Regions from separate parts of the Cetobacterium sp. 2G large genome, predicted to be linked through region 2. Evidence: riboswitches for the same ligand, from Rfam matches in the RefSeq annotation. Region 2 holds a riboswitch; each other region holds the start of a gene.
What was found. Region 2 has a riboswitch for cobalamin ahead of H5J23_RS00675 (hypothetical protein). Riboswitches for the same ligand answer to the same signal wherever they lie in the genome.

Region 1: it holds a riboswitch for cobalamin, as region 2 does, so the genes downstream of both, H5J23_RS13565 (cobyric acid synthase) here and H5J23_RS00675 (hypothetical protein) in region 2, are expected to answer to the same signal.
Region 3: it holds a riboswitch for cobalamin, as region 2 does, so the genes downstream of both, H5J23_RS13385 (TonB-dependent receptor) here and H5J23_RS00675 (hypothetical protein) in region 2, are expected to answer to the same signal.

The regions. Positions count from the first base shown of each region.
Region 1 covers NZ_JACHTH010000007.1:629,422-633,931, forward strand. The annotation lists gene H5J23_RS13560 (hypothetical protein) at 1-808, opposite strand, end outside; cobalamin riboswitch at 1,012-1,189, shown strand; gene H5J23_RS13565 (cobyric acid synthase) at 1,316-2,800, shown strand; gene cbiB (adenosylcobinamide-phosphate synthase CbiB) at 2,800-3,747, shown strand; gene cobD (threonine-phosphate decarboxylase CobD) at 3,769-4,510, shown strand, end outside.
Region 2 covers NZ_JACHTH010000002.1:58,044-62,553, reverse strand. The annotation lists gene H5J23_RS00695 (TRAP transporter large permease) at 1-283, shown strand, start outside; gene glpQ (glycerophosphodiester phosphodiesterase) at 298-1,365, shown strand; gene H5J23_RS00685 (MgtC/SapB family protein) at 1,386-1,904, shown strand; gene H5J23_RS00680 (HAD-IIA family hydrolase) at 1,901-2,677, shown strand; cobalamin riboswitch at 2,741-2,913, shown strand; gene H5J23_RS00675 (hypothetical protein) at 3,007-3,411, shown strand; gene H5J23_RS00670 (FAD-dependent oxidoreductase) at 3,588-4,510, shown strand, end outside.
Region 3 covers NZ_JACHTH010000007.1:598,828-603,337, forward strand. The annotation lists gene H5J23_RS13370 (hypothetical protein) at 38-1,309, shown strand; gene H5J23_RS13375 (META domain-containing protein) at 1,358-1,744, shown strand; gene H5J23_RS13380 (C40 family peptidase) at 1,731-2,201, shown strand; cobalamin riboswitch at 2,326-2,507, shown strand; gene H5J23_RS13385 (TonB-dependent receptor) at 2,700-4,510, shown strand, end outside.

The sequences.
Region 1 (4,510 bases), on a different contig from region 2:
CTTTTAAATTTTCAGCATTATTTTTTTTAGTAATACCTTTTAAAATAAATATATGTTCTTTAATAAATTGAATAACTTTATCATTGATTAATGATAAATCTTCTGTGGGAATAACACCAACTAAATTTGTGAATATTTTACTAACTTTATCAGATGTATCCATACCTAAAGTTTTTAATTTTTTTTGAATATCTAAATAAGAATCTTCTCCTAAATCATTTTTTAGTGGTTCAATTAAAGAGTTAAAAGCAGATATATTGCTTTGGTAGAAATTTAAAACTTCAGCTTCAATAGTTTTTTCTTCGCTTTCAAAAGTACTATAACTTTTTTCACACTCTTCTATGAAGTTTGATAAACTTTTTCTGAAAAAGTATTTTAATTCAAAAGATGTTATAGGATGAAAACTATGTTTACTTTCTAATAAAGTTGTTTCAAGATGTATGTTACATTTTTTATCATTTATCTCAGTAAGGTGTAAATTTGTTTCAATTTTAAATTTATCACCTTCTGTTAATATAAAATCCAATCCTTTATTTGCTTGAGGTTTTTTTAAATATAATTTATGAGTTGTATTTCCAAACGTTACATCTAAAAGAAATGCCTCATCATTAACAGCAGCATTAACTTTTGTATTTAAAATATCTTTTACTTTAAGATCTTCATAAGATTTATTTGAATTTTTTGCTCCAACTAACCATTTTTTAAGATTTTTAGGATTTAATGCAAAAATCTCTGCAAACATAGGAGGAACATTAATAATTTTGTCCTCTACAATAAGAGGTTGTTTATTTGTTTTAACATCGTTCATATTTAATCACTCCCTTATAAAAATTTAATATGTCACATTTAATCTACGAATAAAATTTAATTTTCTTTTTTATTATTGTAGTTTTATTAAAATTATTTTTAAAATTAATTTCTATAAAATAGCAAACATTTGTAGTTTAATTTTTAAACATAAACTTTTAAAAAAGGTTGACTTGTGCATAATCATTATGTATAATTATGATAAATATGTATATTATTTATGGTTCAATAATTTGATTAAAAGGAAAGTTGAGTGAAAATCTCACACGGTCCCGCCACTGTAAGGAGGACGAAATTAGACTAGCCACTGTAGTTTTTATGGGAAGGCCTAAGAGTAGGATGAATCTGAGTCAGGATATCTGCCATGAATATAAAAGAAAATATAAAATCTGCGGTGAACAGATTTGTATTTAGAACTGTCAATTTCAATTCTAATTAGCAATATTCTATTCATTTTCGCATTTTTTATATTTCCGCTAAACTTCACAAATTTAGGAGAAATGATATTATGAAACATAAGAACATAATGGTTGTTGGGACGTCTTCAGGAGCAGGGAAGAGTATAACAGTTACAGGCTTATGTAGAGCATTTTTTAAAGATGGATACACAGTTTCACCTTTTAAATCTCAAAATATGGCACTGAACTCTTATATAACAAAAGATGGACATGAGATGGGGCGAGCACAAGCTCTTCAGGCGATGGCATGTGAGATAGAAGCTCACTATACAATGAATCCTATTTTATTAAAACCCACAGGGGATAGAAGGATTCAAGTGATTGTCAATGGAAAATCTATCGGAAATATGGGAGGACTTGAATACGGAGATTATAAATCAAAGTTAAAAAAAGATATAATTCAAGCTTATAATACGATTAAAGATGAAAATCAAATATGTGTTATAGAGGGAGCAGGAAGCCCTGTAGAATTAAATATAAAGCAAGACGATATAGTAAACATGGGATTAGCTGAAATGGTTGATGCTCCTGTTATTTTAGTTGCAGATATTGATAGAGGTGGAGTTTTTGCATCAATTTATGGAACAATATCTCTTATGGAACCAGAAGAGAGAGCTAGAGTAAAAGGTGTAATTATAAATAAGTTTAGAGGAAATGTTGATATATTAAAACCAGGATTAGAAAAAATAGAGGAACTGACAGGAGTTCCAATTTTAGGAGTTATGCCATACTTTGAACTAGACATAGAGGATGAGGATGGGGTAACAGAAAAATTTAATAAGATTAAATCAAAAACTGCAGATATAACAGTTTCGGTTATAAAATTAAAGCATATATCAAATTTTACAGACATTGATGCTTTACTAGCAAATAAGGATGTAAATGTTAATTATGTAACATCATTTCATGAATTAGGAAATGAAGACCTGATAATTATACCTGGATCTAAAAATACAATAGATGATTTAAAAGATATAAAAGAGAAAGGAATCGCACAAGAGATTATAAAAATGTCTAGAAAAGGAACTCCTATTATTGGCATATGTGGAGGATTTCAAATTTTAGGGGAAAAAGTGTTAGATCCTTATGGAATAGAGGGAGATATAAAAGAACTTCCAGGACTAGGACTTTTAGACATAGAAACTACAATGGAAAAAGAGAAGGTAACAACACAGTATACAGGATTATTAAAAGGAGAAACTGGGTTATTAAAAGGATTAGGAGATATTCAAGTTAAAGGTTATGAGATTCACCAAGGAGTAACAGAGGGGAAAGAAAAATCTATAACTTTAGATAATAGATTAGTAGCCACAGTAAAGGACAATATTTTCGGAACATACTTACATGGAATTTTTGATAATAGAGAGTTTACTGATTTTATTTTAAATAATATAAGAGAGAAGAAAGGACTGGAAAAGAAAAATAGCACAATGACATTTGATGAATATAGACTTCAAGAGTTGGATAAGTTAGAAAAAATATTCAGAGAAAATGTGGACATGAAAGCTATTTATAAGATTTTGGAGGAGAACTAATGAGCATCATTTTAAAAATATGGATAGCTTATTTGTTAGATTTAATTTTAGGGGATCCATATTGGTTTCCACATCCAGTTAGATTTATAGGAAAATATATAACTTTTATTGAAAATAAAATCTATTCATTAAAAAATAAAAAAGTATGGGGAGGAGTATTAGCTTTTACAGTAATACTTTCAACAGTAGTATTGTCATATTACATAGCTAGGACATCTGAATTTTTAGAAATTTTCTTTCTATACACAACTTTGGCAACGAAAAGTTTAGGTGCTGAAGGGATTAAAGTTTATAAAATTTTAAAAAGTGGAGATTTACAAAAGGCACAAAAAGAGCTTTCTTATTTGGTTAGTAGAGATACGGGTGAGATGGACGAAATACAAGTTGTAAGAAGTACAATGGAGACTATAGCTGAAAATAGTGTTGATGGAATTATAGCGCCTATGTTTTATGCATTTTTAGGAAGTTTTATAGTAATTGATGGAGTTTCAATGGCATTGCCTTTAGCAATGGGATATAAAGCAGTAAATACTCTTGATTCAATGGTTGGATATAAAAATGATAAATATATAGATTTTGGTATGGTTTCAGCAAAAGTAGATGATTTCTTTAATTTTATTCCAGCAAGATTATCTGGCCTAATAATAATTCCAATTGCAACATTTTTATTAGGAATGGGAATAAAAAAGCCATTAAAAATATTTTTTAGAGATAGAAAAAATCACTCAAGTCCAAATTCAGGTCATCCAGAGGCAGTTTTTGCAGGAGCTATAGGTGTTCAATTTGGTGGTAAAACAAAATATTTTGGAAAATATTTTGAAAAACCTACAATAGGAGATAAATTAAAAGAGTTTCAATGTGAAGATATAAAGAAATGTTATAAGATAATGTTTATGACATCTTTTGTAGGGATAGTTTTGTTTACAACATTTATTAAACTAGTATAAGACAATGGGAAGTGAAGTAATATGGATTTGCATGGTGGAAATATATATAAACTAAAAAGAGATAACGGGATAGAAGTTTTAGATTATAGTTCTAATATAAATCCCTTAGGAGTTCCAAATAGTTTTAAAAAAGCAGTTATAGAAAATTTTGAAACTTTAGAAAAATATCCAGATATAGACTATGTAGAGTTAAGGACAGCTATTGGAGATTACAATAATTGTCATATAGACAATGTAGTTGTAGGAAATGGTGCTACAGAGGTTCTATTTCTATATATGAAGGCAGTAAAAGCTAAAAAGGTCTTAATAATTGCACCAACCTTTGCAGAGTATGAAAGAGCTGCTAGGGCTGCAGGAAGAGATGTTAAATTTTTTCCGTTGAGCAAAGATTTTTCTTTAAATGAAAATATGTTATTAGAATTTATAACAGATGAAGATGTTGTCGTTATGTGTAATCCAAATAACCCAACAGGAAAGTTTCAAAATCTTGAAAAAATAAAAAAAATAGCTGATTTTTTAGAAAGAAAAAATAAAAAATTATTTATAGATGAAGCTTTTATAGAGTTTGTTGATGATTGGAAAGATAAAACTGCGTTTTTGTTAAAACATAAAAATATATTCATTTTAAGAGCTTTAACTAAGTTTTTTGCACTTCCAGGGGTTAGGTTAGGATATGGATTAACTTATGACGAATCAATATTAGATGAAATAAAAAATATTAGAGAACCTTGGAGTGTTAATGGAGTAGCTGAAATAGCAGGTA
Region 2 (4,510 bases):
AGGGGCAGCACTTGTAATTCTTGCACCACTTTTAGTACCAGCAGCTTTAAAGGTTGGAATAGATCCAATTCAGTTTGGAGTAATATTAATTGTTAATATTATGATTGGAGGAATAACACCACCTTTTGGCTCAATGATGTTTACAACATGTACTATAGTTGGCGTAAAACTCGATGAGTTTGTAAAAGAGGTATTACCATTTATTTTAGCATTGTTAATAGTTTTAGCTATCTTAACTTATTCGGAGACAATAGCACTATATATACCAAACCTATTAATGTAATCCATGGAGGTCAGATGAACGTAAAAATTTTATTAGCACTTAGTATGGTAGGATTATCTTTAGCGACTTTTTCACAAAATGATAAAAAAATTATAATAGCACATAGAGGAGCAAGTGGTTATTTGCCAGAACATACACTTGAGTCAAAGGCTTTAGCTTTTGGTCAAGGAGCAGATTATTTAGAACAAGATTTGGCTATGACTAAGGATAATAAAGTAATTGTAATACATGATCATTTTTTAGACCAACTTACAGATGTTGCTAAGCAATATCCAAATAGAGCAAGAAAAGATGGTAGATATTATGTTATGGATTTTACTTTAGCTGAAATAAAAGGTTTAAATATGACTGAAAATTTTAAAGTGGAAAATGGTGAGGAAAAATTGGTTTACGAGGGAAGATTCCCTTTATGGAAATCAACATTTAAAATCCATACTTTAGAAGAAGAATTAGAGTTTATTCAAGGGTTAGAAAAAACAGCAGGAAAAAGAATTGGAATATATCCAGAAATTAAAGCTCCTTGGTTACATCATCAAGAGGGAAAAGATATAGCTAAAGAAACTTTACAAATTCTAAAAAAGTATGGTTATACAAGTAAGAATGACCCCATCTATTTCCAAGTTTTTGATTTTAATGAGTTAAAAAGAGTTAAAAATGAACTTATGCCAGAGATGGGAATGGATTTAAAATTAGTTCAGTTAGTTGCATATACTGATTGGAATGAAACTATGGAAAAAAATAAAAAAGGTGAATGGGTAAACTATAATTATGATTGGATGTTTACTCCAGAGGGAGTAGAAGAAGTATCAAAATATGCTGATGGAATAGGTCCAGCATGGTATATGCTAATAGATGGAGATAATTCTAAAAAAGGAGATATAAAAGTAACTCCATTAGTAGAATATATTGGAAAAAATGGATTGGAATTACATCCGTACACAATTAGAAAAGATGCTTTACCAAACTATGTAGACAATATAGATGAGATGTTTGAAATCATATTTAACCAAACTAATTCTACAGGGGTATTTACAGATTTTCCAGATTTAGGAGTTCAGTTTATAGCAAATCAAAATAAATAAATATAAAATGAGGGATAATTATGACTGGGATAGGATTGACAGAGATATTATTTAGATTGACAGTTTCTTCAATATTTGGAGGTTGTATAGGATTAGAAAGAGAGTTAAAAAATAAATCAGCAGGATTTGTAACCTTAATATTGGTATGTTTAGGAGCTACAACGATTGCCCTTTTACAAGAGGAGCTGTTAATAAGGCAAATAAATTTAATATCCTCCCAACCTAACCTCATAGAAAGTTATAAATTAGATATTACAAGACTATCAGCTCAAGTTGTAACAGGAGTGGGATTTATAGGGGGAGGAGCAATAGTTTATTCAAATGATAAGGTTTCAGGAATAACAACAGCAGCTACTTTATGGATAACAGCAGCAATTGGATTAGCAATTGGATATGGATTTGTATTTTTATCTATAGCAGCTTTTTTAATTGTTGTTATAACTTTAATAGTAATGAAAATACTAGAAAGAAAAGTTATAACCATGGTAAGAAATAAAAAAGCAACTAAAAGTAATTTAACAAAAGAGGAGCAAAAATGAAAGATTATAAAGGATACTTATTTGATATAGACGGAACAATAGTTTTAGGGGATGTTCTAATACCAGGAGCTAAAGAAAAAATTGAGGAATTACGAAAATGTGGAAAGAAAATAGGGTTTTATACGAATAATTCCTCTAAAAATCCAAAGAGCTATATCGAAAAATTTACAAAACTGGGAATAGAAGCTGAATTGAAAGAGATAATAACTGCTGGAGGAGTATTAGCAGATTATTTAAAAAATAGTTGTAAAGATAAAAAAATATTTATGGTGGGGACAAAGGATTATAAAAATTATTGTAAAGATTTAGAGATTCAAATATTTGATGAAAATGATGAGTTTGATTTTTCTGAAATTGATATAGTTGTGGTAACACTTGATTCTGAATTAAACTATAAAAAGTTAGAGATTGCTTGTAAACTTCTACATAGAAATGTAGAATATTTAGCAGCAAATGAAGATTTAGTTTATCCTGTGGAGGATGGAGTATTTTTACCAGACTGTAGAGCTATTTGCAATATAATTGAGTTATGTACAAAAAAAATTCCTAAATATTTTGGAAAGCCTAAAAAAGCTATGCTTGATTATGCACTAAGAAATTTAAATTTACTAAAAGATGAAGTAGTAATAGTAGGGGATAGATTATATACTGATATCGCTTCAGGATATATTAATGACTGTGACACAATATTAGTTTTAACAGGAGAAGCTAAAAGGGATAGTAAAAGTGTTTATAATCCAACTTATATATTAGATAGTATAGCTGATATATAAGAAGCTATTTTTAATTTTAAGAATTGACAAATAATTTAAAATGAGATATAAAATTATTATAAAACTAAATAAAAGTTTTTGGGTGCTTAGGCATAACAAGGAAGTAGGTGTAAATCCTACACAGCCTCCGCTACTGTAATGAGGATGAAACTATAAAACCACTGGAATAAAATCTGGGAAGGATAGGAGTAAAGTGATTCTAAGTCAGGAGACTTACCTAAAAACTACACAAAATTGTTAGGAGTGGACAAGTGTGTAAAAAAATCTAAAGGATTATATATCCAGTAGATTTTTTTGTCTTCTTCTCTACGTTCAAGGGAGTGAGAAAGATGAGTAAAGATTTAAAATGGGATTATAATAAGTTTAGAGAATTTGATAAGTTTATACATACTTTTAAAACTTATCAAGATTTGTCAAAGTTTTTAGAAGAAAATTTATCAGCTATGAGTGGGAAGCAGGAGTTTTTATATCATATTGTAAAGATGACACCTCAAGAACAGCTATTGTTATTTTATTTAAAAAAGTATAAAGGAATAAAAAATTTAGAAACTTTTTATAAAGAATATATAAAGTTTTGCCAAGAATATTATTACTCTTTAAACAAGGATTTATTTGAAGTAGACCCATGGAAAAGGCAAGCTGTATATCATATAAATAGAAAAAATAGATTTTTAGATAGCTTAAAAAAAGTTAAAAATAGTTTAAATATATCATATAATAAAAGTTTAAATTAATTTGTAAAATATAAATAAAATTTTTATTGTTAGACGCTAGAACTTTAAATTTTAGCGTCTTTTATTTTTTAAATTTTGAAAATTTATAGTAGTTACTTTTTTGTAACTAATTTACAGAAAATAAATAATATTGTATTCTGAGCATATGAAATAAGAATATGAAAAGGAGTACTATTATGAAAATATGTAATATTTTAAATGCTAAATCTTATGATGCTATTATAATTGGGTTTGGAAAAGGTGGAAAAACTCTTGCGGGATTTTTAGGAAAAATAGGGAAAAAAGTTGCTTTAATTGAAAAAGATAAAAATATGTATGGTGGAACTTGTATAAACGTAGGATGCATTCCTACAAAAATTCTTGTTGAAGAATCTCAAAAAATTGAAAAGAATTTTAAAAAAGCTATTGAAAGAAAAAACACACTAATTTCCGATTTAAGAGGGGCTAATTATAATAAGTTAGATTCTTTTAAAAATGTAGATATTTATACAGGAATAGGTTCTTTTGAAACTGAGTATTTGATAAGTGTTACAAATGGAGAAGATAAAACTATATTAAAAGGTGAGCAAATATTTATAAATACAGGAGCAAAGACGATTATTCCTAAAATAGAGGGATTAGAAAAAACTAGGAATATCTACACGAGTACATCTATTATGGAGTTAGATATATTACCTTCTAAATTAGCAATTATTGGTGGTGGATATATAGGACTAGAATTTGCATCAATTTTTAATAACTTTGGTTCACAAGTAACTGTTTTTGAAGGTGGAGATAATATTCTTTTAAGAGAAGAGCCCGAGATTAGGGAAGAAGTTAAAAAAGATTTTCAAAATAGAGGAATTGAGATATTAACAAAAAGTAATATTATAAAAGTAGATAACTTTTTCAAAAATAAAGTGGAAGTTTTATTTAATAAAAATGATAAAAGTCACTCTTTAATATTTGATGGAATTTTAATAGCTGTGGGAAGAGAACCAAATATTGATGATTTAAAGTTTGAAAATGCTGGGATTAACTGCTCAAATAGGGGGATTTTAGTTAATGAAAATTTGCAAACAAATGTTTCACATATATATGCTTTAGGTGATGTTAAAGG
Region 3 (4,510 bases), on a different contig from region 2:
AATAGAAGTATATATAGAAAAAACATTTGGGGGAAATATGAAAAATATATTAATACTATTGCTTTTGATTTATACAAATATAATGGCAATAAAAAATGTAGTAACTTTAAAATATAAATCCAATGAACCGTTACTAGGAAAGGGACATTACCTCGTTCTTTCTGATATTCCAATTCCAACCTATCCAAATACAGTTGGATATTTTTCAACTGTAGATATTTTAGGAAAAAATTTGAAGATAGATAAAAATTTAGAGAAAGTTATAATTAAAAAAGGCAAAGAAATAATAAAAGAAAAAAGTGTTATTTGGGATAAATATACTTTTCAAATGGAGAAAATAGATTTAGATGGCTTGATTATAGAGTTAAAATGGAAAAGTTTAAATAGACAAAAAATGGAATTAATGATTTATGAATGGGATTTAAAAGAAAAAGAATATGAATTAGAAATAGAATATAAATATCCTGACAAAATTGAGACACAAGTTCTGAAGATAGAAATGCCTAATTTCAATTCGGATATATATTTAGATTTTGATTATAAAAATCCAATTTTGAAAAAACAAGAGTATGGAAAAAAATATTTGATAGTTAAAAAAATACAATTAAATGATTATAATTTAGAAATAACAAAAAGTGAAAATAAATTAGATGGATTAAGATTGATTTTAAAGCCAGAAGGGGTAATAGAAGGAGATAATCAAGATACTAATTATTATAGAAATACTGTTAAAGTTGTCCCTTTGATAGAGAAATATCCAGGAGTTTTTCTTGAGGAGTTAGATTATGGTAATATATTTAAAAATTCAAATGAAATTTTTATAGGAGTAGAGCTACCAAAAGATTTAAATTATAATAAGACTTACAAAATTTCAGGAGATATTTTGAGTATAGCTTATAAAAATAAAAAAAATACGTTGATAGATAAAATAGTTATTTTAAGTGGTAAAAAGGAGATTTTTAAAATCATAGGAATAACTAAAAATTATAATAGTCAGGATAAAATACAGATAGGTGATTCAGAAAAAAATAATAAATATTATGAAATTGAATCTTCAAATATTATAAATAAAAACTATAAAAACTTAAAAATAAAACTTAATAATATTGAAGAGGTTATAGATAATTTAGGAAATTCTAGAGTAATATTGTTTGAAAATATGAAAATTAAAGTTGAGAATGGAAAAGTTTTTGTTTCCATTGACGAGTTGGAAAAATTTGAACAAGGTCAAGAAATTACATATGATATATTAAATAAAAATAATGAAATAATAGATAAAATAAATTTAAAATTTTATATGGAGAATTAAAGCTGAACATGTTAGAATAGGAAATAATAATAAAGAAGAGGTGAAAAAATGAAGAAGCTACTATTGTTTTTAATTACAACTATGTTATTTGTAGGATGTTTTGGAAAAAAAGAGGATATAAGTTCTCAAATTATAGGGAATACATATATTCTTCAAGGTGTTCTTCCAGAAAGTGAAATTGATATTAATTTTGAGAAAGATAAGGTTTCTGGAACTTCAAGTGTTAACAGATATTTTGCAAACTATACATTAGAAGGAAATAAAATTTCGATTCAAGAGCCTGGATCTACTAGAATGATGGGACCTGAAAATTTAATGATACAAGAGCAAGAGTATTTAAAAAATCTTAAAGATTCAAAAGAGATTGAGGTAACAAAAGATGGGATTATACTACTTACAAATTCAGGAGTAAAATTAAATTTTGTTAAAAAATAATAGATTTCTTTTGAAAATATTACTTTTGTTCGTTTTAATTATATTCACAGGATGTTCATCAGCTAGGATTAGTGAAAGAGAAAGAAATGAAAGAACTGCTAAAATAACCGCTTTTTATAAAAGTTGGAAAGGGACTAGATATAGGCTAGGAGGTACAACTAAAAGCGGAGTGGATTGTTCAGCTCTAATGCAGCACCTTTATAAAGAAAAGTTTTCAAAGAAATTGCCAAGAACAACTAAAAATATGGCCCAAGAGGGAGATAAAATAAAAAAACCTAATTATTGGGAAGTTGGTGATTTAGTCTTTTTTAAGATTGGATGGAGAAAAACTCATCATGTTGGAGTTTATTTAGGTAATAATAAATTTATGCATGCATCAACATCAAAGGGTGTTGTAATTTCTGAGATAGATAGTTATTGGAATAATCATTTTTGGCAAGTTAGAAAAGTTTTATAATTAGAGAAGAAGTAGATATTCTGCTTCTTTTTTTTATAATATAAAAAAGAAGTCAAAATGAAAAAAAATATTCAAATAATAAATGTTATATTCAAATAATTGACAAAATAAATTTAAAGTATTATATTATAAAAGTATTTTAAATGCCAAAAGGCTTAATAGAGGAAGATGGGTGAGAATCCCACGCAGCCCCAAGCTACTGTATTGTGGACGAAACTGATAGAACCACTGGATTATAAAATCTGGGAAGGGTTAGGAGTAGGATGAAACTAAGTCAGGAGACTTATTTAAAATTTAGTTTTTTATTTTTCGTGGGGGAAAGATGAGAAAGAAGAGTGTATTTTATAATACAATTTTTTGTAATTAAATAAAAACTTCTAATTTCTAATAAAAACTAAAGTTTAATGGGCTTTTGATTTTTATTAGATTTTTTAATTATCTAATATTTTTCTATATTGAGTAATTGTTATTTAAGAAGAAAATCAAATGGGAGGAAAGATGAGTAGAAAAATATTAGGAATAAGTTATTTGTTATTTTCCATCATATCTTTTGGTGAGAATACTAATAAAGTTATCAAATTAAGCGATAGTGTTATAACAACAGAAAATTTTGAAACCACTGTTAGGGATACATCTGCAAATATAAGTATTGTTACTTCACAAGAGATTAAAGATAGTGGAGCAAAAGATTTAGTAGATGTATTGAAAAATGTACCAGGAATAAGAGTGACAAGATATGCAGGAACAATAAAGTTTGATATAAGAGGATTAAATTCTATGTATAGTGATCGGAACTCTTTAATAACCTTAGATGGAGTACCAGTATCACCTAGTCAGATATCTAATTTACCTTTAGCTATGATTGATAGGGTAGAGGTTATTCCTGGAGGAGGAAACATACTTTACGGAGATAAAGCAATCGGTGGTGTAATAAATGTATTGACTAAAAATGTTGAAAATAAAGATTTTTATGGAAATATTTTTGGTGATTATGGAAGTTATAATACTAGAAAATATGGATTTCTTTATGGTGCAAAAATAACAGATAAATTTTTAGCTGAAGTAGCTTTTGTTGAAGATAGCAATAATGGATGGAGAGAACATGAAGATTTTAGAAATCATTCATTTAATTTAAAAGCTAAATATCTTTTGAAAAATGGAGAGATAGAGTATAAGTATACTTATAATAGAGATAAAAATAAATTAGGAGTAGCTGTTCCGAGATATATATCTGATAACGATAGAAAAAATCCTGGGAAAATTTCAGGTTCAAAATATGAGTCTAATGATAACTATTTAAAAATTTCTAAAAATATATCTTCAGATACAGAATTCCTAATATATGGAAACTATTATTATAGAAAAAATAGTAATTTTAATAGATATGCAGGAAACAAATATTATGGAAGCTTTAAAAGAGATGGAGATGATGAGCGAAAGTATGTAAAAGCTCAAATAAAACATAATTATAGTCCAGATGGGTATTTTATAGTGGGTATGGACTATTTAGATGAAGCTTTTAAACCTTATTCAGTTGGAAAGGAGTATAAGAAGGTAACAGGATTAGGGGAGAATGGTAAGGATAAGATAATGGGATATAAAAATGTACAGTCAGGGAATTCCACTAAAGAAAACTTTGGAACATTTTTTATGAATAAGTATGAGGTTGGTAAATTACAATTGAGTCAAGGAATAAGATATGACTATTCAAAATATAATTTTTATTGGAGAGACGCGAGTTTAAATAATTGGAATAAAATTGGAACGAAAGATGATAGTAAATATAATAATTACTCTTATGAATTAAGTGCTAACTATTTATATTCTGACACAGGTTCTACTTATATCTCATATAATAGAGCTTTTAGAACTCCGACAGCTTCTGAAATGAGATATACAAAAAATTCAGAGAAATTAAAGCCTCAAGTTCAAGATACAATTGAGATAGGACTTAAAGATTTTCTTAATGACACATATTTATCTATTTCTACATTTTATAAAAAAACACATGATGAGATATATTCAGCTATACCACCAGAGTTTTCAGGTATGGTAAACTATAACATTGGAAAAACTGAAAGAGTTGGATTTGAAGGAGTTGCTGAACACTATATAGATAAATTAACTTTAAAGTCATCTATAACTTATATAAAAAGTAAAATAGTAGACGGTGAATATGCAGGTTCTGAGATACCAAGTGTACCCAATTGGAAAATAACAGGTGGATTAACATATGATTTTACTGAAAAATTTTCTACAACTTTTGAAGGTGTCTACTATAGTCAATCGTATGATTTAGATGATTTAGA